DNA from 2 places in the Collimonas sp. GW821-FHT02H07 genome. Region 1 is predicted to be linked to the other one. Evidence: predicted binding sites of a transcription regulator. Region 1 holds the regulator's gene; the other holds the start of a gene.

What was found. Region 1 encodes LexA, which represses DNA repair genes until DNA is damaged. Its sites were predicted from a motif close to ACTGTATNNNNATACAGT; they were not measured.
Region 2: dinB (DNA polymerase IV) is a predicted target of LexA. The motif match lies at 1,633-1,650, and genes of this name have one in related genera.

Annotation. Positions count from the first base shown of each region.
Region 1 covers NZ_JBWKVC010000009.1:184,511-196,497, reverse strand. The annotation lists gene AC07V8_RS15840 (DEAD/DEAH box helicase) at 1-15, opposite strand, end outside; gene AC07V8_RS15835 (VOC family protein) at 304-762, opposite strand; gene AC07V8_RS15830 (inositol monophosphatase family protein) at 920-1,723, opposite strand; gene AC07V8_RS15825 (RNA methyltransferase) at 1,986-2,762, shown strand; gene lexA (transcriptional repressor LexA) at 2,810-3,457, opposite strand; gene rpsF (30S ribosomal protein S6) at 3,770-4,138, shown strand; gene priB (primosomal replication protein N) at 4,185-4,502, shown strand; gene rpsR (30S ribosomal protein S18) at 4,553-4,837, shown strand; gene rplI (50S ribosomal protein L9) at 4,864-5,316, shown strand; gene AC07V8_RS15795 (hypothetical protein) at 5,313-5,435, opposite strand; gene AC07V8_RS15790 (replicative DNA helicase) at 5,434-6,834, shown strand; gene AC07V8_RS15785 (DUF47 domain-containing protein) at 7,023-7,649, shown strand; gene AC07V8_RS15780 (inorganic phosphate transporter) at 7,725-8,735, shown strand; gene AC07V8_RS15775 (DHA2 family efflux MFS transporter permease subunit) at 8,856-10,433, opposite strand; gene AC07V8_RS15770 (EmrA/EmrK family multidrug efflux transporter periplasmic adaptor subunit) at 10,533-11,741, opposite strand; gene AC07V8_RS15765 (efflux transporter outer membrane subunit) at 11,782-11,987, opposite strand, start outside.
Region 2 covers NZ_JBWKVC010000014.1:4,119-16,105, forward strand. The annotation lists gene AC07V8_RS19995 (glycosyltransferase family 9 protein) at 1-420, shown strand, start outside; gene dinB (DNA polymerase IV) at 430-1,587, opposite strand; gene cls (cardiolipin synthase) at 1,703-3,124, opposite strand; gene AC07V8_RS20010 (LysE family translocator) at 3,207-3,839, opposite strand; gene AC07V8_RS20015 (fumarylacetoacetate hydrolase family protein) at 4,005-4,865, shown strand; gene gorA (glutathione-disulfide reductase) at 5,004-6,368, shown strand; gene AC07V8_RS20025 (acid phosphatase) at 6,468-8,144, shown strand; partial or broken gene AC07V8_RS20030 (YoaK family protein) at 8,238-8,966, opposite strand; gene AC07V8_RS20035 (porin) at 9,265-10,410, shown strand; gene AC07V8_RS20040 (catalase) at 10,684-11,987, shown strand, end outside.

The sequences.
Region 1 (11,987 bases):
TTCAGAAAAAGACATGACAACTCAATAGAATAATATCGGCCTGTCGCCTTTTGTAAGGCGCCAGTCGCAGGCAAACGGGATTAGAGGAGATTGGAGCCACCCTGACCGAGGAATACGCTCCCGGGTCCGATAACATCCTTGACAGCAGTATTTGACTGGAGAATTTGCTGTGTCGCCGCAGAGTATAACAACGGCGCGCTACAGGCAAGCGTTTCCGCTGTATTCAGCGGGGAGCGGCGCAAAATGACCGCCGGCGCGCCGCTTGCAGAGCAAGGCGGGGCACGTCTGGCAGTCGGTAGGAACTTATTTCATTGCAGCCGCGGCACGTTCACGCAACTCTTCTTCCGAGTAATCGGCGATATGGGTGCTGACGGTCCAGACGTGGCCGAACGGATCCCTGAGGGTAGCGGAGCGGTCGCCATAGAACTGATCTTGCAGTGCCCTGACTTCTATCCCGCCGGCAGCAATTGCCTGGGGATAGGTGACATCGACATTGTCGACGTAAAGCACGATGCTCATGCTCGCTGCGCCAAGCGACTTGGGGCTGCGGATCAGCATTTCCGGACACTCATCCGCCAGCATGATGCGCGCGTTGCCGATCTGAATTTCCGCGTGGCCGATTTTTTTGTCGGGGCCTTCCATGCGCAGTATTTCTACTGCATTGAATGCTTTTTTATAGAATTCGAGTGCTGCGGCTGCGCCGTCGATAGAGAGGTAGGGAGTGACGCTGGTGTAGCCGTCGGGGATAGCTTTGACTGCCATGTTGCTCTCCTGTGGGTTGAGAAATGGTCGTTAAAAGTGTCCAATGATGTCGTTGCGCATGCATTGTAGTCTCTCAGCCGCGCAGTTGAACTGACAAAAGTATCAGTTTCCAGAATGACAGCAAGAACCAGCATTTCTTGCTGTCATCGGCAAGTTCTTATTTTGTGGCGTATGGCGACAGCAGGCTGACCATTTGTGCGAACACCTTAGGGCTGCCGGCCAGTACGTCGCCCTTGTACAGGTAATCGGACTCACCGGTGAAGTCGCCGATGATGCCGCCAGATTCGCTGATCAGCAAGGAGCCGGCAGCGATGTCCCAAGGTTTCAGGCCTTTTTCAAAGAAGCCGTCCAGGCGACCGGCCGCCAGATAGGCCAGGTCGAGTGCAGCGGAGCCGGGACGGCGCAGGCCGGCGCAGCTTTGGGTCATCACGCGGAACATCTTGATGTACTCGTCCATGACCGGGCCGTCGGTTACTCGGAACGGAAAGCCGGTGCCGATCAGGGCGTCAGCGATCTTGTCGCGCTTGCCGACGCGGATCCGCTTGTCGTTCAGGTAGGCGCCGGAGCCTTTGGTGGCGGTGAACAGATCGTTGCGGGTTGGATCGTAGACCACGGCCTGGGTGATCTGGCCGCGATGCTGCAAGGCGATAGAGACGCAATACTGCGGGAAGCCGTGGATGAAGTTGGTGGTGCCGTCGAGCGGATCGATGATCCAGACGTTTTCGTTGTCGTCGTGCAAGTTGGCGGAAGCGCCCGATTCTTCGGCCAGGATGGCGTGATCGGGATAGGCATTCTTCAATACGTCAATAATCGCGGCTTCGGCAGCCTGGTCGACTTCGGTGACGAAATCGTTGTGCTGCTTTTTGGTGACTTTCAGCAAATCGAGGTCGAAAGAGGCGCGCGAGATAACCGCGGCGCCGCGACGTGCGGCCTTGATGGCCGTATTGAGCATTGGATGCATGATCGGGTTCCGTTAAAATGGCGGCACTGTGCCAACCGGGAACAGAACCGCCTATTGATTGATAATAATGAACGATGCGGACTTTCCGGCGGCTATTGACGCTTATTTTGATAAATAAGCAGCTTTTAGTCGCAGAAATCTGCGTTATGGCGCTATTTTAAACCTAGATTGCATAATTGACCGCTTACTTTTACCCGAAAGGCCAGATGAACACAGATTTTCTTTCGTTTGATAGCGCTCGTCGCTTGAGTGGAGAGCACAAATGAACACGGCGAAAATCAATACGTCTCTTTTTCAGCGGCTGCGCTTCGTGCTGGTCGAAACCAGCAGTCCCGGCAATGTCGGCGCTGCCGCTCGCGCGATCAAAACCATGGGATTTTCCGAGCTGGTCCTGGTCAATCCGCGTTTCCCTGACGTCTTGCAGCGCGAAGAAGCCGTAGCCTTCGCCAGCGGCGCACAGGATATCCTGGCCTCGGCGCGAATCGTCGACAGCGTTGAGCAAGCCTTGGAGGGTTGTAATTTCGCGGCCGCCCTGAGCGCCCGCTTGCGCGAATTCTCGCCGCCCCTGACTGCGCCGCGCGCGCTGGCGGCGCAGCTCGCAGGCGACGTCAGCCTCAATGCCGCGGTGTTGTTTGGCAGCGAGCGTTATGGCTTGCCCAATGAAGTGGTGGAGAAGTGCAATGTCTTGCTGAATATCCCTGCCAATCCGGAATACTCGTCGCTGAATCTGGCGCAGGCGGTGCAGGTGCTGGCCTATGAATGCCGGGTTGCCGCCAGTGAAGATTTGTCGCCCGCAGGCGCCGGCGAGATTGGTTTCCAGGGCAATGCGGCCAGTCTGAGCGACATCGACGGCATGTTTGCGCATCTGGAGCAGGCTTTGATCGAAATTGAATTTCTCGATCCCGCCAGCCCGAAAAAATTGATGCCGCGCCTGAAGCGGCTGTTTTCGCGAACCCAGCTGGAAACCGAAGAGGTTAACATCCTGCGCGGCATCGCCAGCCAGATATTGACCAAGCGGCGCCGGCTCGACCGCTCCTGACGGCGGTCTGCCGTTGCGGCAGGCCCGGCCGTGTTTCTGGTTGCTCCTTAGTTCCAGCTACGCAGCAGGCCGACCGCCAGGCCTTCCAGGGCGAAGTCTTCCTGGGCGTTGACCACGATGGGCTCAAAATCGGGATTTTCGGGAAGCAGCTGGATCACCGAACCGGATTTCTGATAGCGCTTGACGGTGACGTCGTCGCCCAGCCGGGCCACGACGATCTGGCCGTTTCTTGCGCTGTCGACTTTCTTTACCGCCAGCAAGTCGCCATCCAGGATGCCGGCGTCGCGCATCGACATGCCGCGAACCTTCAGCAGATAGTCCGGCTTGGCGCTGAACAGGGCGGGGTCGACGTTGTAGCTGGCCTGGATGTGCTCCTGCGCCAGGATGGGCGAGCCGGCGGCGACGCGGCCGACCAGCGGCAGGCTGAGCTGCATCAGGGACGGGTGGGGCAGCGCCAGTTGCGTGCCCTGGCTGCGCAGCGTGGTTTCCGTCAGGCGGATGCCGCGCGAGGTGCCTGGGGCGATCACGATGGCGCCCTTGCGCGCCAGCGCCTGCAAATGTTCTTCTGCCGCATTCGCCGAACGGAAGCCGAGTTCGGTCGCGATTTCCGCACGCGTCGGTGGAAAGCCGGTGTTTTCGATGGCGTCCTTGATCAGGTCGAGGATTTGCTGTTGGCGGGCGGTCAGTTTAATCATAAGTGTTTGAAGGCTAGGTTTGACAGCCGAGGCTATCCAATTCAGATAGAGGCACAAAGCGACAAGAGCGACATAAAAGCGTTGTACTACATTTGTGCTGTGTATATCAACAGTCTGTATTTTTGTACAGTATTTGTGCAAATGCAAGATAAATTGATGCGGATTAGCCACTTCCTTATGTTTGTGCGGCCGCGAGCGCCTGAAAACATTGAGTTTTGTTGCAATTGCGCGTACTATTGCTGGTTTTCCTCTTCCCACACTCGTCTTGACGCCGAGGTGGGCGATTCTTCAATCAGTCCAAAAGGAGCTTACATGCGTCATTATGAAATCGTATTTATCGTCCATCCAGATCAAAGCGAGCAAGTGCCTGCAATGATCGAACGCTACAAAGGTATCGTCACCACACGTGGCGGCACTGTGCATCGCGTGGAAGACTGGGGCCGTCGTCAACTGGCATACCTGATCCAGAAACTGGCAAAAGCGCATTACGTTTGCCTGAACATCGAGTGCGACAGCGAAACTCTGGCTGAAATCGAAACCGGCTTCAAGTTCAATGATGCAGTATTGCGTCATCTGACCGTCAAGCTGAAGAAGGCCGAAACCGGTCCTTCGCCAATGATGAAGGCTGTGCAGAAGGAAGATGCTGCCAAGAGCCATCGCACTGAAGCGCCGGCAGCCTGATTTATCTGCCCCGCCAGCATTCTTATAGCCATCGAGTCCGTCAGGAGTGAGCCAAGCCAATAACGTGTTTCAGCTGGTTGCCGAAATTGCCGAACGTGAAGTCATACGTTATACACCGGCAGGCATTCCGATCGTATCTGCAAATCTGCAGCACCGTTCGGAGCCGATTGAAGCAGGAATCAAGCGTTTGATCGAATTCGAAATCGCCGCGCTAGCCGTCGGCGAGATTTCGGGAAGATTCAGTCAGGCGCCATTGGGGGGCACCTTCTGGTTTACCGGTTTTATGGCGCGTAAGAGCCGCAATGGCAGGAGTCTGGTATTTCACATCACGGATTTCGCTGCAATGGAAGCAGACGGTTCCTAGGGAACATAGCGGAAATTGCAGATTCATTATTTTAGATACAGGAGCCAAAAATGGCATTCGGTAAAAAGTTCGATAAAAGCAAACTGAAAAACAAGCGTCAACAACAAAACCCGCTGTTCAAGCGCAAGAAATTCTGCCGTTTCACCGCTGCACACGTTGCCAGCGTTGACTACAAGGATGTCGACACGCTCAAGGATTTTGTTCAGGAAAACGGCAAGATCATGCCAGCACGTCTGACCGGCACCAAGGCAATCTATCAACGTCAAGTGGACACTGCGATCAAGCGCGCACGTTTCCTGGCGCTGCTGCCATACACCGATCTGCACAACGCTTAATTGACGACTTGAAATAGGAGAAAAATATGCAAGTTATTCTGTTGGAAAAAGTCGTTAATCTCGGCAACCTGGGTGAAGTTGTTCGCGTCAAGGACGGTTACGCACGTAACTTCCTGATCCCGCAACGCATGGCGCGTCGTGCTACCACTACCGCCATCGCTGAATTCGAAGCGAAGCGCGCTGACCTGGAAACAGCGGCAGCAGCCAAGCTGGCTGTGGCGCAAGGCCAAGGCGAAAAACTGAACGGTCTGACTGTTCAGATCTCGCAAAAGTCGGGCGTTGACGGCCGTCTGTTCGGTTCCGTGACCAACTTCGACATCGCTGAAGCGCTGACCAAGCAAGGCTTCCCAGTTGAAAAAGCACAAGTTCGCCTGCCGAACGGCCCGCTGAAGACCACTGGCGAACACGCTGTTGCGGTTGCTCTGCACACCGACGTCGTGGTTGACATCGTCATCGCAGTGATCGGCGAACACGTTTAATACGCTGTTGGCAAAAAAATCATTGCACTTAAAAAAGCCGGGTTTTCCCGGCTTTTTTTACGCCCTTTTTCTGGCAGTGCAGCAAGACGCTTATAAGAAGCAGGTATAATTCGCGCCATGAAAGCACCTTCTAAAGCACCGTCCGATCCGCAGTTAGATTCCCTCCGCGTACCACCCCATTCGATCGAAGCAGAACAGTCCGTTTTAGGCGGATTGCTGCTGGATAATGCGGCGTGGGACAAGATCGCGGACTTCGTCAATGCCGACGATTTCTATCGCTACGATCATCGGATCATCTTCCAGCACATGGTCAAGCTGATCAACGGCAGCAGGCCTGCCGACGTGATCACGGTCTATGAATCGCTGAGCGGCACTGGCAAGGCGGAAGAAGTCGGCGGCCTGAGCTACCTCAATGCGCTGGCGCAAAATACGCCATCGGCGGCCAACATCCGCCGCTACGCCGAGATCGTGCGCGATCGCGGCGTCTTGCGCAAACTGATTACTGTCGCCGACGAAATTTCCGGCCAGGCTTTCAGCCCGCAAGGCAAGGAAGTCAAGCAGATGCTGGACGAGGCGGAATCGAAGATTTTCGCGATCGCCGAAGAGGGGGCGCGCGGCGCCCAGGGCTTCCAGGAAATCCAGCCGCTGCTGACGCAGGTGGTGGAGCGCATCGATGAGCTCTACAACCGCGACAACCAGAGCGATATCACCGGCGTTTCGACCGGCTTCATTGATCTCGACAAGATGACTTCCGGCCTGCAAAAGGGCGACCTGGTGATCGTGGCGGGACGGCCGTCCATGGGCAAGACCGCGTTCTCGGTCAACATCGGCGAGAACGTGGCGATCGACAGCGGCTTGCCGGTGGCGATCTTTTCAATGGAAATGGGCGGCGCCCAGCTCGCCATGCGTATGCTGGGTTCGGTCGGCAAGCTCGACCAGCATCGCCTGCGCACCGGCCGCCTCAACGACGAGGACTGGCCGCGCCTGACTCACGCAATCCAGAAGATGAACGATGCCCAGCTGTTCATCGATGAAACCCCGGCGCTCAGCTCGATCGAACTGCGCGCCCGCGCGCGCCGCCTGTCGCGCCAGTGCGGCACGCTGGGACTGATCATTATCGACTACCTGCAGCTGATGTCAGCCAATAACGCCGGTGAAAACCGCGCCACTGAAATTTCTGAAATCTCGCGTAACCTGAAGGGCCTGGCCAAAGAGCTGCAGTGCCCGGTGATCGCGCTGTCGCAGCTGAACCGCTCGCTGGAACAACGCCCCAACAAACGCCCGGTCATGTCCGACTTGCGCGAATCCGGCGCTATCGAGCAGGATGCCGACGTCATCCTGTTCATTTACCGCGACGAGGTATACAACCCCGATTCGCAGGAAAAGGGCACTGCGGAAATTATTATCGGCAAGCAGCGTAACGGTCCGATCGGCAGCGTGCGCCTCAGCTTCCTCGGGCAATACACCAAGTTCGACAACTATGTCGGCAATCTGGACGCGCCGTACGGCGGCGATTGATTACTGCTGCTGATTTTGTTGCATTAACGAAAAATTTACAAAAACCTGCTAAGCGCTGGTTGAGCGAGCCTGATATATTTCAGTTTCGTGACATTGTTTGCTTTAAATTAATATCCTTGGTTTAAATGTAAACGTAGTTGTAATTGTAGTTTTAGATTTAGCTTAACCCTCAACAGAGAGAATAAAACATGTTTGGACGATTGATGCCCACCGAGGGCAAATTCTTTGAGCTCTTTAATCAGCATGCAGAGCTATGCGTCAAGGGCGCCAAAGAAATGGTGGCGTTGATGACTAATTTCGACGATCTGGAAATCCGCGTGCACGCGATCGAAGGCATCGAGAAGCAGGCCGACCAGGTCACGCATCACGCGATCGACATGCTGCACAAGACCTTCATTACGCCCATCGACCGCGACGACATCCACCAGCTGATCACCCGCATGGATGACATTCTCGATCTTCTGGAAGATGCGGCACAGACCATCTCGCTGTACGACATCAAGGCCATCACGCCTGAGGCCAAGCGCCTGGCCGAGCTGTGCCTGGGCTGCGCCGAGAAGGTCAAGGCCGCGGTAGGCTTGCTGCACAATATGGACAACTCGCGCGAGATCCTGGCGATCTGCGTCGAGATCGACCGCCTGGAATCGGATGCCGACCACGTGATGCGCGCCGCCATGTCGAAACTGTTCCGTGACGAGCCTGATGTGCGCACCCTGATCAAGCTCAAGGCAATTTACGAAATCCTGGAAACAGTGACCGACCGCTGTGAAGATGTGGCCAACATCATCGAAGGCATCATCGTCGAAAATGCCTGATGCAGAGTAGGGCGACGGCGGCCGCTGGCCGCTGCCGCATCGACGTAATCCTAAAAAAAACCACTCTGGCTACTCATGCACACTCTTCAAATCAGTATTTACGCTCTCGTTTTTCTCATTGCACTGGCGCTGGTGTTCGACTTCATGAACGGCTTCCATGATGCCGCCAATGCGATCGCTACCGTGGTTTCCACCGGCGTCCTCAAGCCGCAGCAGGCGGTGGCTATGGCCGCGCTGTTCAACTTCATCGCGATTGCGGTATTCCAGCTGCACGTCGCCGCTACCGTCGGCAAGGGCACCATCGATCCCAATGTGGTTGACCATTACGTCGTCTTCGGCGCCCTGGTCGGGGCCATCTGCTGGAACATCCTGACCTGGTACTACGGCATTCCATCGTCTTCCTCGCATGCCTTGATCGGCGGCCTGGTCGGCGCCGCGGTGGCCAAGGCCGGCACCGGATCGCTGATTTCGGCCGGCTTGATCAAGACGATTGCTTTCATCGTGCTGTCGCCGCTGCTGGGCTTCGTGTTCGGCTCCATCATGATGGTCCTGGTGTCGTGGATTTTCGTGCGTTCGACGCCGCGCAAGGTCGATAAATGGTTCCGCCGCCTGCAGCTGGTGTCAGCTTCCATGTATAGCCTGGGTCACGGCGGCAACGATGCGCAAAAGACCATCGGCATCATCTGGATGCTGTTGATCGCCACCGGATTTTCGCAAGCCAGCGATGCCCTGCCGCCATGGTGGGTGATCATTTCGTGCTATAGCGCGATCAGCCTCGGCACCTTGTTCGGCGGCTGGCGCATCGTCAAGACCATGGGCCAGAAAATCACCAAGCTGAAACCGGTAGGCGGCTTCTGCGCCGAGACCGGTGGCGCCATCACGTTGTTCCTGGCGACCATGCTCGGCGTGCCGGTGTCGACTACCCACACCATCACCGGCGCCATCGTCGGCGTCGGCGCCGCGCGCCGTGTTTCTGCGGTGCGCTGGGGCGTTGCCGGCAATATCGTCTGGGCTTGGGTGCTGACGATTCCAGCTTCGGCTTTCATGGCAGCGATAGCCTGGTGGATCGGCAAGCATATCTTGTAATTGATAGACAGGGCTGGCTGGGTGAAGCGGCCTTCCAAAGCAAAACGGGCGGTGCATAGTGAATATGCGCCGCCCGTTTTTTTATCGGCCCCGCTATCGGGGCTGCCCTGCGTTTATGGCTTAGTGTGCGCCGCCGGCATCCACCGGCAGGCTGGAACGCTGCGGCTTGGTCAGCCACACCAGCGCAATCAGCATCAGGAACAGCACCGCCGAGATCCAGAAGATATCGGTCGCCCCCTGGGTGGCGGCCTTGACCGAAATCAGGCGGTCTATGGTGGCCCACGCAGCCGGTTCCGGCATCCCCTGGGCCGTCAGGCTATGCACCGCCTCGGTAAATGCCGGACTGTGCGGGCCGGTGAACTCCGTCAGCTGCGAATGGTGCAGGGAAGTGCGGCGGTCCCACAAGGTGCTGGTGATCGAGGTGCCCATGCCGCCGAACATGATCCGCACGAAGTTGGACAGGCCCGCGGCCGAAGGAATCTTGTCCGGCGGCTGGCCTGACAGGATGATCGAGGTCAGCGGAATGAAGAACATGGCCATCGCCGCACCCTGGATGATGGTCGGGATCATCAGCGTGAAGGTATCGACGTTCTCGGTGAACTGTGAACGCAGGTAGAACACGATCGCAAAGATGAAAAAGGCGGTGCTGGCGACCCAGCGCGCATCGATCTTGGGCAGCATCTTGCCGATGAAGGGCGACAGGATGATCGCAAAGATTCCCACCGGCGCCATCACTTCGCCGGCCAGCGTTGCGGTATAGCCGAGCGTGGTCTGCAGCCACAAGGGCAGGATCACCAGGCCGCCGAACATCAGGCCGTAGCCGACCGAGATGGCGATCACGCCGCCGCTGAAATTGCGGCCCTTGAACAGCCTGAGGTCGACCACCGGGTGGTCGTCGCCGAGTTCCCAGATGATGAAGTAGATAAAGGCAACCAGCGCCACCGCGCCCAGGATCACGATGGTGGAAGAGTTGAACCAGTCGAGCTCCTTGCCCTTGTCCAGCATGATCTGCAGCGAACCGACCCAGACCACCAGCAAGGCCAAGCCGACTTTGTCGATCGGCAGCTTGTAGGTGGCGGATTCGCGTTTGTGGTAGATCGACCAGGTGGCCCAGGCGGCAAACACCCCGACCGGTATGTTGATGTAGAAAATCCACGGCCAGGTGTAGTTGTCCGAGATCCAGCCGCCCAGCAGCGGCCCCATGACTGGCGCCACCAGCGTGGTCATGCCCCAGAATGATAGCGCCATCCCGCTCTTGGACGGGGTGTAACTGGACAGCAGCAGCGATTGCGACAAGGGAATCATCGGTCCGGCGACGGCGCCTTGCAGCACGCGGGCGGCGATCAGCACTTCCATGCTGGGCGCCAGGCCGCACAGGATCGAAGACAGCACGAACAGGATGATCGAGGTAACGAACAGGCGCACCTGGCCGAAGCGCTGGGTCAGCCAGCCGGTCAGCGGCACCGAGATGGCGTTGGCCACCGCGAACGAGGTGATGACCCAGGTTCCTTGCTGCGGCGAGACGCCGAGATCGCCGGAAATGGCAGGGATGGAAACGTTGGCAATCGACGAATCGAGCACGTTCATGAACACGGCGAGCGACAAGGCTACTGTACCCATGACTAGCTTGCCGCCGGTCAGCGGCGGCAGCGGTTGCGAAGGCGGCCGCGGTGGCGGCGCTGGTTTTGGGGAACTCATGAAGGCATTCCGATAAGGGTTATTGCATATCCGCTGCCGTCAGCGCAGCCGCCAGGACGGCGGCAGGCGCGACGGCATCCGCCGGCAAACTGCAGGGTGTCAGTGCGCTGCCGCTGCATTGTTGTTGGCAGCGATGATGCTGGCGATACGTGCATCGGCCTCCTGGCCGCTCTTGTCGAATACATCGGTGGTGTAGGCCGGTGCGGTGCGCGCGGTGCCTGCAGTGAGCGAAGTGCCTTCGGTTTGTGCGATGTCAACGTTGGCGTCCATCGATACGCCTATGCGCAGCGGATGGGTCTCCAGGTCTTTCGGATCCAGCGAGATGCGCACTGGAATGCGCTGCACGATCTTGATCCAGTTGCCGCTGGCGTTTTGCGCCGGCAGCAGGGCGAAAGCAGAGCCGGTGCCGGCTGCCAGGCCGACCACCTTGCCGTGATACTCGATCTTGGAACCGTACAGATCGGATTTCAAGGTCACCGGCTGGCCGATACGCATATTATTGATCTGCACTTCCTTGAAGTTGGCATCGACCCACAAGGCGTTCAGCGGCACGATCGACAGCAGCGGGCTGCCGGCGGCGACGCGCTGGCCAACCTGCACCGAGCGCTTGGCGACATAGCCGGTGGTCGGCGCCAGCAGGGTAGTGCGGGCCAGATTGATATAGGCATTGCGCAGCTGAGCGGCGGCGTTCTGCACGTTCGGATGCTGCTCAACCGAGGTGCGGTCGGTCAGCACCTTGTTGGAGGCCAGTTGCTCGCGCGCCGATTGCAAGGCTGCTTCCGCGCCCTGTACCGCAACCTTGGCGTGATCCAGTTCCTCCTTGGAGACGGCGCCGGTGCTGATCAACTGCTGGCGGCGCGTGAGGTCGGCGCGGGCGCGTTCCAGTTCTGCGCTGCGGGCAGTGACGGCGGACGCCAGGGTGTTATTGTTGACGAACAGCGTGCGCACCTGGCGCACGGTCTGGGCTAGCTGGGCTTCGGCCTGGTCCAGCGCAACCTTGGCGTCGGCCTTGTCCAGTTCCACCAGCGGCTTGCCGGCCTGCACCAGTTCGGTATCGTCGGCATTGATCGCCAGCACCGTGCCGCCGACCTGCGGCGTCACTTGCACCACATTGCCGCCGACGTATGCGTCGTCAGTGTTCTCGTAGTGGCGGGCGTAGATGAACCACCAGATGCCGTAGGCGATCAGGATAATGATCAGGGCAATGGTGACGCCGATCAGCAAGCCGCGGCGCTTGCCATTGCCGTTGCTGGCAGCGGCAGCCGGCTGCGCTGTTGCTTCTTGTTGGTTTTGATTTGATGTTGTCATGGCGCGGATTTCGCAATAAGTGAACGGTTGTTTTGGTTAATCAGTTAACAGCGCTGGCTTGCGGATTGCTGGCGGCGGCCGTCGCGGCAGGGCCCAGGCCGGCGGCGTCCGCGTCAAAGCCGCCACCGAGCGACTTGATCAGGTTGACGCGCAGGTCGGCCCGGCGCGCGCGCGTATCCAGCTCAAGCTTGCGCTGCGCCAGCCAGCCGATCTGGCTGCTCACCACCTGCAGCATGTTGGCGGTGC
Region 2 (11,987 bases), on a different contig from region 1:
GCGCGGCATGAGCCGTTCAGGTCGACCGAGCTCAGCACCCTCGTGCCTTTGCTTGAACAGGGCGCGGCCGAATTCTTTTCGCTCCAGGTCGGCACACTGAGCGAGGAAGAAAGAGGCTTGCTGGAGCGGCACGGCGTGACTGACCTTGGCGCCCATTTGCAGTCGTTCGAAGATACCGCCCACGTGCTCAAACAGCTGGACCTACTGATTACGGTGGATTCGGCGCCGGCGCATCTGGCAGGCGCTTGCAACATACCGGTCTGGGTGATGCTGGCGCAGGCTTGCGATCACCGTTGGTATGTCGGCCAGCGCTATACGCCGTGGTATGCCTCCATGCGTTTGTATCGTCAGGCGGCGCTCGGAGATTGGCGGCCGGTGATTGACGACATGCTGGCCTCGCTGGCCACGCAGCAGGATTGAGCCGTCTGCCTATTCCTCGCCAAACAGTTCACCTTGCGCCAGCAGCGGAGCGCTGCCAGCCAGTTCTTTCCTCGACAGCGCCGTAACCCGCACCCCCAGCAACCGTAAGCGCCGGTCCAGGGTGACCCGGCGCAGGCATTCGCCGGCGGCTTGCCGGATTGTCGCCGCATCGTCCGTCGCATCCGGCAAGGTCAGGTCGCGCGTCACGCCGCGGAAATCAGCAAACTTCAATTTGATCCCGATGGTGCGTCCGACATAACCCTTTCTTTGCAGGTCGCCGGCAAGGCGCACGCAGAGATCGGTGAATATCGGCGTCAGGGTATCGCGGTCCAGTTTGGCGTGCAGGTCCCGTTCAAAGGTCGATTCGCGGCTGATCGACTTGGTTTCCGAACTGGTGACCACTGGGCGCTCATCCTGGCCATGGGAAATGCGCATCAGCCATTCGCTGTAGGTCCGTCCGAAATTGTCTTGCAGCAGAGCGGGATCGGCGGCGGCCAGGTCGCCGATGGTATGCAGTCCAAGCGCGCTCAGTTTTTCCGCCGCCTTGGGGCCGATGCCGTTGACTTTTTTCGCTGCCAGCGGCCAGATGCGCGCGGGAATGTCGGCCTCGGTGATGATGGTGATGCCGTCCGGTTTTTCCAGCTCCGAGCAGATCTTGGCCAGCAGTTTGTTGGGCGCGATGCCGATCGAGCAGGACAGGCCGGTGGCTGCGCGCACGGCGTCCTTGATGCGCTGCGCCAGCGGCCGGATTTCTTCCTCGTGCTCGCTGAGGTCGATGTAGATTTCGTCGATGCCGCGGTCTTCTATCAGCGGCGCAATCGCGGCCACCGCGTTCTTGAACAGCCGCGAGTAGTGGCGGTAGGACTCGAAATCGGTAGGCAGCAGGATGGCGTCCGGCGCCAGCTTGGCGGCTTTCATCATGCCCATCGCGGAAAAGACGCCGAGCGCGCGCGCTTCATAGGTGGAGGTAGTGGCGACGCCGCGGCCGACGTAGTCGCGCAGCTTGTGGAATTGCAGTTTGCCGTCGGCGCCGGCCGTGGGCTGGTGGCGCGAACCGCCGCCGATGACGACCGGCTTGCCGCGCAGTTCAGGGTAGCGCAGCAGCTCCACCGACGCGTAGAAAGCGTCCATATCCAGGTGGGCGATGCGACGAATTGGTGCTTCCATGGGGCAGATGAAATCTAATATTCGATACGGCCATAGGATAGCACTACTGTATGTAAATACAGTGCGTAAAGCCAGTTTTTTGTTCTGATTTGATGCTGTTGTAAATGCGGCAATTTTAGAGCAGCGGGCTCACCAGGCGCGCCACATGGATCAGCACCCGGTACGGATAATGCAGCCTGGCGTAATCGGCGACGCCGATTTCCACGCCCTGGGCGAAGTCGGCCAGCAGCATGGTTTCGACTTCACCGGCGAATGCGCTGTCGATGTTGAGAGAGGTGATTTCAAAATTCAGCCGTAGCGAACGGTTATCCAGGTTCATGCTGCCGATGGAGGCGGTGTCGTCGTCGATCAGCATCACCTTCTGATGCGTGAAGCCAGGCTGGTAGCGGAATATGCGCACGCCGGCGCGCACCAGTTCATGCGCGTACAAGGTCGATGCCAGGAACACGGTGCGATGGTCGGGAATGGCGGGAATCAGGATGCGCACATCGACGCCGCGGAACACCGCCAGCTGCAAGGCGGCGTTGACGGCCGAGTCGGGCACCAGGTAGGGGGTGGTCAGCCACAGCCGGTGGCGCGCGGCGTGGATGGCCTGGATGAAGAACAGCGAGCAGGTTTCCTGGGCGTCGGCCGGGCCGGTGGCGGCAACCAGGCTGGTGGCCTGGCCGTCGGCCGGGCGCGGCGCCGACAGCTTGAGCGGCTGGCCGGTGATCCATTGCCAGTTTTCGTCGAACGCCAGCTGCAGGTCGGCCACCGCCGGTCCCTGCAGCTCCATGTGGGTATCGCGCCAGGGCGCCAGCGGCGGCTTCTTGCCGAGATATTCCTCGCCGACATTGAGGCCGCCGACAAAGCCGCGCCAGCCGTCCACCACTACCACCTTGCGGTGATTGCGGAAGTTGAGCTGGAAGCGGTTGCGCCAGCGGCGCGTGGCGAAGCGATGGATCTCGACGCCGCCGGCGCGCAGGATGGCGCCATAGGAAGCAGGCAGGTCGTGGCTGCCGACGCCGTCGTACAGCACATACACGCGGACGCCGGCGGCGGCGCGTTCCAGCAGCGCAGCCTGCAGTTTGCGGCCGAGCTCGTCGTCGTGGATGATGAAAAATTGCACCAGCAGGTAGCGTTCGGCGCTGGCGATGGCGGCGAAGATCGCTTCGAAACTGGCGGCGCCGTTGACCAGCAGGCGCAGGCGATGGCCGCTCAGGAAAGGCACGCCGAGCATTTTGCTGATCGCCTGGTAGCGCTGGGCGCCGGGGTGCGGCGGATACTCCGCCGACAAGGCCAGCTGGGCCGGATCATCCAGCTGCTGCAGGCGCGCCTGGCGCGAGTGATGCAGTTCGGCGTATCCGGAAAAGCGTTTACTGCCGAGGAACAGGTAAGGCAGCAGGGTGAAGTAGGGCAGCAGCACCAGGCCGAACACCCAGGCCACCGCACCTTGCGGCGTGCGCGTATGCATCAGGGCGTGGATGGCGGCGACGATGCCGGCGGCATGCAACAGCAGAACGGTGGCGGAAATCAGTGCAAACGGCAAATGCGGCATTCAGGCGACTCCGGATTTGTGGGGCAGCTTGCATCTTAGCCAATAATTGGCGGTTTGGCGCCTATAACTCCCTTAAGCTCCCTTATTTCTTTGCCTGCATCGCAATCCGCACCGCCAGGCCGGCCAGCACCGTACCCATCAGCCAGCGCTGGATCAGCAGCCAGCTCGGGCGGCTGCCGAGGAAACCGGCAATGCTGCCGGCCGCCAGCGTCACCATCGAATTGACCGTGATGCTGATCAGGATCTGGACCACGCCCAATCCCAGCGACTGCACCAGGATGCTGGCGCCGTGGGGATCGATAAACTGCGGCATCAGCGCCAGGTACATCAGCGCGACCTTGGGGTTGAGCAGGTTGGTGAACAAGCCCATGAAGAACAGCTTGCGGTTGCTGTCCATCGGCAGGTCGCGCACTGCGAAAGGCGAGCGGCCGCCCGGCTTGACTGCTTGCCATGCCAGGTAGAGCAGGTAGGCAGCGCCGCCGAAGCGCAAGACATCGTAGGCCAGCGGCACCGCGAACAGCAGGGCGGTGATGCCGAAGGCGGCGCACAGCATGTAGAACACGAATCCGGTGGCGACCCCGGCCAGCGAAATGAAGCCGGCTTTCGGCCCCTGGCAGATCGAGCGCGAGATCAGGTAGATCATGTTCGGACCCGGCGTCAGCACCATGCCGAAGGCGACCAGCGCAAAACCCAGCAGTAAATTAAGATTCGGCATAGATGATTTGAGGAGACACGGGGTGGAGCCGCTTGCGGCCAGGCTCCGTATTCTGACGTAAAACACGCGTCTCTGCATAGCCGTGTCCGACGGTGCGGCTTCTGCCTTGCCGGTTTAATAGTATGATCGTTTCGTCAAGCCCCGAAAAACACAAGGAAGCAACAGATGAAGCTATTACGAGTAGGTCCTAAGGGCAAGGAAAAGCCGGCCATGCTGGACGCTGGCGGCAAGCTGCGCGATTTGTCCGGCGTGATCGCGGACATCACGGCGCAGCAGCTGACGCCGGCAGGCCTGGCGCAATTGCGCGCCATCGATGCCGCCAGCCTGCCGGAAATCAGCGCGCCCGGCCGCATCGGCGCGCCGTTCAGCGGCCTCGGAAAATTCATGTGCGTCGGCTTGAACTATAGCGACCATGCCGCCGAATCGGGCCTGGCGGTGCCGGCCGAACCGGTGCTGTTCAACAAGTGGAACAGCTGTTTCGGCGGTCCCAACGATCCCATCGTGATGCCGAAGAATTCCGTCAAGACCGACTGGGAAGTCGAGCTGGGCGTGGTCATCGGCAGCAAGGCGCGCTATGTCGAACTGGATCAGGCCTTGTCGCATGTGGCCGGTTATTGCGTCGTCAACGATGTGTCCGAACGCGAATACCAGATCGAACGCAGCGGCACCTGGGACAAGGGCAAGGGCTGCGATACTTTCGGTCCGGTCGGTCCCTGGCTGGTGACGGCGGATGAGGTCGGCGATCCGCAAAATCTCTCCATGTGGCTGGAAGTCAACGGCAAGCGCTTCCAGAACGGCAGCACCAGGACCATGATTTTCAACGTCGCTTTCCTGGTCCATTACATCAGCCAGTTCACCACGCTGTACCCGGGCGACCTCATTTCCACGGGCACGCCGCCCGGCGTCGGCATGGGCCAGAAGCCGCCGCTGTATCTGAAGCATGGCGACGTCGTCCGGCTGGGCATCGACGGCCTCGGCGAGCAGCAGCAGACGGTGCATGCCTGGGACGAGAGCCTGCTGGATTGATTTGATTGATTCATACGATGGGTTTCACTCATCGACGCGCTATGGCGTAAGATTTGGCCGCTGCACATTGCTGCTCATTGCTGTCCATCGTTGTTCGCCGTTTTTTACCCAGTAATAGTTGGTTCTAGGAGAATGCCAATGTCTTTCGATGTCGATCTGTTCGTAATTGGAGCGGGCTCCGGCGGTGTGCGCGCCGCCCGTTTTTCCGCCGGTTTCGGCGCCCGCGTCGCCGTGGCGGAAAGCCGCTACCTGGGCGGCACCTGCGTCAATGTCGGCTGCGTGCCAAAGAAATTCCTGGTGTACGGCGCCCATTTCAGCGAGGATTTTGACATCGCTTCCAGTTTCGGCTGGACTGCCGGCAAGCCGCAATTCGACTGGACCACCCTGATCGCCAACAAGAACCGCGAAATCCACCGTCTCAATGAGGTCTACCGCGGCCTGCTGCAGGGCAGCGGCGTCGCCCTCCATGAAGGCCATGCCAGGCTGCTGGATGCGCACACGGTCGAGATCAACGGCCAGCGCATCAGCGCCGCCAACATCCTGATCGCCACCGGCGGCTGGCCGCAGGTGCCTGACATCCCCGGCAAGGAACACGCGATCACGTCCAACGAAGCGTTCTTCCTCAAGGCCTTGCCGCGTCGCGTGCTGGTCATCGGCGGCGGCTATATTGCGGTAGAGTTCGCCTCGATTTTCCATGGCCTCGGCGCCGAGACCAGCCTGCTGTACCGCGGCGACCTGTTCTTGCGCGGCTTCGATCAGGGCGTGCGTCTGCATCTGAAACAAGAGTTCGAGAAAAAGGGCCTCGGCCTGCAGTTCAATGCCGACATCGCGCGCATCGACAAGCAGCCTGACGGCAGCCTGAAGGTAACGCTGAAGGACCAGCGCGTGCTGGAGACCGACTGCGTGTTCTATGCCACCGGACGGCGTCCGATGCTGGATAACCTGGGCCTGGAAAACGTCGATGTGGCGCTGGATGAAAAAGGTTTCATCAAGGTCGACAGCGAATACCGCAGCTCGGAACCGTCGATCCTGGCGCTGGGCGACGTGATCGGCAAGGTGCAGCTGACGCCGGTGGCGCTGGCCGAGGGCATGGCGGTGGCGCGCCGCTTGTTCCGCCCGGAGGAATACCGGCCGGTGGATTACAAGCTGATTCCGACCGCGGTGTTCAGCCTGCCGAATATCGCCACGGTCGGCCTGACGGAACAGGAAGCGCGCAGCGCCGGCTACAAGATCAAGCTGTTCGAAGCGCGCTTCCGGCCGATGAAGCTGAGCCTGGGCGATTATCATGAAAAGACCATGATGAAACTGGTGGTCGATGCCGGCAGCGACAAGGTGCTCGGCTGCCACATGGTCGGCCCGGACGCCGGCGAAATCATCCAGGGCATTGCCGTGGCCTTGCGCGCCGGCGCCACCAAGCGGGTGTTCGACGACACCATCGGCATCCATCCGACCTCGGCGGAAGAGTTCGTGACCTTGCGCACGCCGCTGCCGGAAACGCAATAAATCCAATGCAATCTTCCCTGGCCCTGACCGCCGGGCGCGTCTTCAGCGCCGCGGCGGGCCGGCTCGCAATATCTCTATCAAGAACTGTGAAACCCATCCATGAATGAAAACGACAAACCTGAATTGACAGCAGAAGATGAGCCAGGCGGTTTCACGCGCCGCCGTTTTCTCGGCAGCGTGGTAGCGGCCGGCGCCACCCTGGCCCTGGCCGATTGCGCCAGCGACGGCAGCCAGCAGGTGGCCGACGCTGCCCAGGAAAAATTGCTCGACCAGCAGCTGCAGGCGGCGATCAGGCACGTGGTGGTGATCTATGCCGAGAACCGCAGCTTCAATAACTTGTACGGCAATTTCCCTGGTGTGCAGAAACCCTTGGCGCAAGCCATGCAAGGACGCTACACGCAGCTGGACCGCGACGGCAAGACGCCGCTGCCGCAGTTGCCGAAGATCTGGGGCGGCCTGGTGCCGCAGGCGCAGCAGGTGGACGGCCGGCGCTATGCGATCAGCGAAGAACAGATCAGCGGCTTGCCGAACGCGCCTTTCAAGCTGAGCGATGCGCAGGGCAAGCCCCTGCCGCAGGGCGTCATCACGCGCGACCTGTGGCACAGGTTTTATCAGAACCAGATGCAGATCAACGGCGGCAAGAACGACCAGTTCGTCGCCTGGGCCGATTCCGGCGGCCTGACCATGGGGCACTACGGCGAAACCGCCAGCAAGCTGAACCTGTGGAAGCTGGCCGAGCAATACACGCTGTGCGACAATTTTTTCATGTCGGCTTTCGGCGGTTCCTACCTCAATCATATCTTTCTGATTTCCGGGCAGACGCCTTTCTATCCGGATGTGCACAATAGCCCGGCGCGCCATAATGTATCGACGGTGGAGGGCGACGATCCAAAGGGCGCGCGCCTGAAGCTGGATGACAAGAACCCGGCCTCGGCCATAGCCGGCCCGCCCAAATTCCTGCGCGACCGCGCCATCACCCCGGATGGTTACGCGGTGAACACCATGGCGCCGCCGTACCAGCCGAGTTTCGTCAAGCCGGCCAAGGGCGGCGATGCCGCCTATGCCGACGCCAGCGATCCGATGGTGCTGCCGCCGCAGACCTATCCGACCATCGGCGACCGCCTGTCGGAAAAAGGCGTCAGCTGGAGCTGGTACTCCGGCGCCTGGCAAGCGGCGCTGGATGGCAAGGCCAACGACGATGCGGTGCCGAACTTCCAGTACCACCATCAGCCGTTCAATTATTTCAAAAGCTTCGCTCCGGGAAGCGCGGCGCGCGAGGCGCATTTGAAGGACGCCGGCCTGGGCGACGATCCCGCCACCAATAAATTCCTGGCGGATGTCGACGCCGGGCGCCTGCCTCAGGTCAGCTTTTACAAGCCGCAGGGCAATCTCAACCTGCACGCCGGCTATGCCGACGTCGAATCCGGCGACCGCCATATCGCCAATGTCATCGCCCATCTGCAGCGTGGGCCGCAATGGCAAAACATGGTGGTGATCGTCACGCATGATGAAAACGGCGGCTGGTGGGATCATGTGGCGCCGCCCAAGGGCGACCGCTGGGGGCCGGGTTCGCGGATTCCAGCGACCGTCATTTCGCCGTATGCCAAGAAGGGTTTTGTCGATCACACCGTGTACGATACGACCTCGATCATGCGTTTCATCACGCGCCTGCATGGCTTGCGCAAGCTCGAAGCATTGGTCGCGCGCGATGTGGCCTTCCTGCAGAACCAGCAGGCGCCGCTGGGAGACCTGACCAATACCTTGAACCTGGCCTAGATCGGATAAATCCGTTTACTCTGGGATGTCCCGTTTGACTGGCGCAGTCGCACCAGCCAGGCGGCGTCATGCCTTGCGCCGGAATCTCAGGAAATCATCGAAAATGGGAACGATGGCCAGGCACATCAAGGTGGCCGCCAGCGGTGCGGTCGCAATGAAGCCTACATGCTTGAAGCCCATGGCGCCGATCAGGCCGCCGCTGAAAAACAGAGTCACCAGTGTCGCCAGCAGCCGCAGTTTGTCGCGGTCTCCGAGCACGTCCGGCCGGTTCTGGTGCGGCTTGAGCTTGTTCCAATAGACCAGCTTGCCAAGCTCGATGCCGATGTCGGTCACCATCCCGGTAATGTGGGTGGTGCGGATTTCCGCCTTGGAAATCTTGGTGATGATGGCGTTCTGCAAGCCCATGATGTAGCACAGCAGGATGACCGTGATCGGCACGAACAGCCATTTATGCCCCTCCAGGTTGCCGCCCAGCAGCCCGAACAGCAATAGCAAAACCGCTTCCAGCATCAATGGCAGCGCATATTCCGCCTGCAGTTCCTGGCGCCGGCCCCAGTTGATCAGCAGCGCCGATGTCATCGCCCCGGCCAGGAACGCCAGCAGGCAAGCCAGGCCCGCCAGCATCAGGCCGACAGATCCGAGCGCCAGATTATCCGCCATCGATGAGACGATGCCGGACATGTGAGAGGTGTATTGCCCAACCGCCAGAAAGCCGCCGGCATTGATCGCCCCCGCGATAAAGGACAGGAAGCATGCCAGATGGCGATTCGCTTGCTGGCTGCGGTCCTTGCCGGTCAGTCTTCTCAGATAGGGAATAGGCATAGCTTGCGATTTTTTGTTGGGCAACGATCGAATAGTACGCTGTTGCGCGCGTTGCGGGCCGGTGCAACGCCGGTCTGCGCGGTTCAGCTGGGTAATGCTAGCCCTTGGCGTGCCAATCAAAGAATATTCCTACAGTTATCTATTTATCATTAGTTGTCATTTTATATATACTATTGACTGAGCGTCCGCCGCGACGCGAGCCTGTCCCTGGATGACGCAGTAGCAGGGCCGGGAAATACATGAACGGGGATAGCGGCTCAAGCGACGGCCCCGCTTTCAATTTAACGGAGGAAATGGTATGAAAAAAATGGTAATGATCGCCGGCATTCTGGGCGGCATCGCTGGCGCCGCGCAGGCGCAAAGCAACGTGGTCATCTACGGCATCGTCGACCTGGGATTGAATTTCACCAATAATGCCGGCGGCAGCCGGGCCTATGAATTGCAGAGCGGCTATCCCTCCGGCAGCCGGATCGGTTTCAAGGGCAAGGAAGAGCTGGGCGGCGGCCTGAGCGCCGTGTTCCAGTTGGAAAACGGCTTTAGCGCCGACACCGGCACCCTGGGTCAAGGCGGGCGCCTGTTCGGACGGCAGGCCTTCGTCGGCCTGTCCAGCAAACAGCTGGGAACGCTGACCGTGGGGCGCCAATACGACTCTGTCGTGGATTTTCTCGGCCCGCTGACAGCCAACGGCAACTGGGGCGGCTACCTGTTGGCGCATCCCTTCGACAACGACAATACCGACAATTCCTTCCGCATCAATAACGCTGTCAAGTACACCAGCGCCGACTATAACGGCTTCAGCTTTGGCGGCCTGGTCGGCCTAGGCGAAACTGCAGGCGCACAACGGACCAATCTCACTTACAGCCTTGGCGCCAGGTACGTGAACGGTCCATGGTCGCTGGCTGCGGCATACATGAGCAACAAGCTGCCGGGTTCAACCGCCATCGGCTCGATCGCTAGCAACGATGCCAATTTCATCGCTGCCCAGCAACGCACCGCCGGCGCCGGCATTAGCTACACGGCAGGCGACGCCACCTATGGCTTCGCCTATTCGAACACCAATTTCACCGATCCGCTGTCATCAGTTTATGTCGGTCCGATTACGCCGGCCGCAGGCAGCCTGAACCGGCTGGTGTTCAACAACTATGAACTCAACGCCAAATATCAATTGACGCCGGCTCTCTCGCTGGCGGCGATGTACACGTTTACCCAAGGTAAATTCAATACTTCGGAAGCCAATTTCAAGCCGAAATGGCACACGCTGGGCCTGATGGCCGATTACGAGTTGTCCAAGCGCACTGACGTTTATGGGCAAGCTGTTTATCAGCAGGTTGCCGGCAGTGCGACCGGCTCGGTGCTGGACCGCGCTTATATCCCTGGCGCCACCGATGTTTCATCGGCTGCCCGGCAAGGGATGTTGCGGCTGGGACTGCGCCACAAATTCTGAGTGCCGGCCTGCATCAGCGGTCCGGGGCAGCAATGCCCCGACCGCTGTCATTTGCAGCAAAACCAATCTGAAAATCCTGGCGCTGACGGCGGACGGTCCCTATGGACCGTTTTTTTTGCGCGTCTCTTATCTGTTTCCCTCGGCAAGTAGTGTTGCTATAAGGCATAGTTTTAATTTATTAAACTAATTAATAATTAAAATTATATAGTTAACGACTATTTGTGTAAGTTTGGCAATACGCATTCTCGCGTATAAAAATGAGGAGAACCAAGCATGTATTTCTCAAAAGCCTATTCAACTTCGCAACTGGCCGCTATCGGATTGAGCACCTTGCTGGCTGGCGCCGCAAGCGCCCAGACCATGACGCGCGACAACGGCGCAGCGGTCGGCGACAACCAGAATTCCCAGACCGCTGGTCAACGCGGTCCGACCTTGCTGCAAGATGCCCATCTGATTGAAAAGCTGCAGCGCTTCGACCGCGAGCGCATTCCTGAACGCGTGGTGCATGCACGCGGCACCGGCGCCTTTGGCGAGTTTGTGGCGGCAGGAAATCTGTCGACGCTGACGCGCGCCAGCCTGTTTGCCGAGGCCGGTAAAAAGACGCCGGTTTTCGTGCGTTTTTCTACGGTCATCCATCCAAAAGGATCGCCGGAAACCCTGCGCGATCCGCGCGGCTTCGCCACCAAGTTCTATACCGACCAAGGCAACTGGGACCTGGTCGGCAACAATCTGCCGGTCTTTTTCATTCGCGACGCGATCAAGTTTCCGGACATGGTGCACTCCCTGAAACCGTCGCCGGTCACCAATACGCAGGATCCCAACCGCTTCTTCGATTTCTTCAGCCACCAGCCAGAGAGCACCAATATGCTGACCCGGGTCTATTCCGATCTCGGCATCCCGGCTTCCTACCGCATGATGGACGGCAATGGCGTGCATGCCTACAAGATGGTCAACGGCCAGGACCAGGTCCGCTACGTGAAATTCCACTGGAAGAGCCTGCAGGGTGAAAAGAACCTGACCCGCGCCGAGGCGGCGCGCGTGCAAGGCGAGGACTTCAACAATCTGACCAGCGACCTGTACGCAGCGATCAGGCGCGGCGATTTTCCTAAATGGGACCTGTACGTGCAGATCCTGAAGCCGGAAGACCTGGATAAATTCAAGTTCGATCCGCTGGATGCCACCAAGATCTGGCCTGACATCGCCGAGACGAAGATCGGCACCATGACCCTCAACAAGGTGCCGGACAATTTCTTTGAAACCACCGAGATGGCAGCGTTTGCGCCATCGCATCTGGTGCCCGGCATCGAAGCATCGGAAGACCGTCTGCTGCAAGGACGCATGTTCTCCTATGCCGATACGCAATTGCACCGGCTGGGCGCCAACAACCAGCTGATCCCGGTCAATCAGCCTCTGGTAAAGGTGAACAACAACAATATCGACGGCCCTGGCGACACCGGCAAGCGCAGCGGCGATGTCAATTACCAGCCGTCGCGGCAAAACGGCAGCGCGGCCGATGATCCCGCCTACAAGTCGGTGCAGACGCCATTGACGGGCAGCACGCAGCAGATAGGCATCGC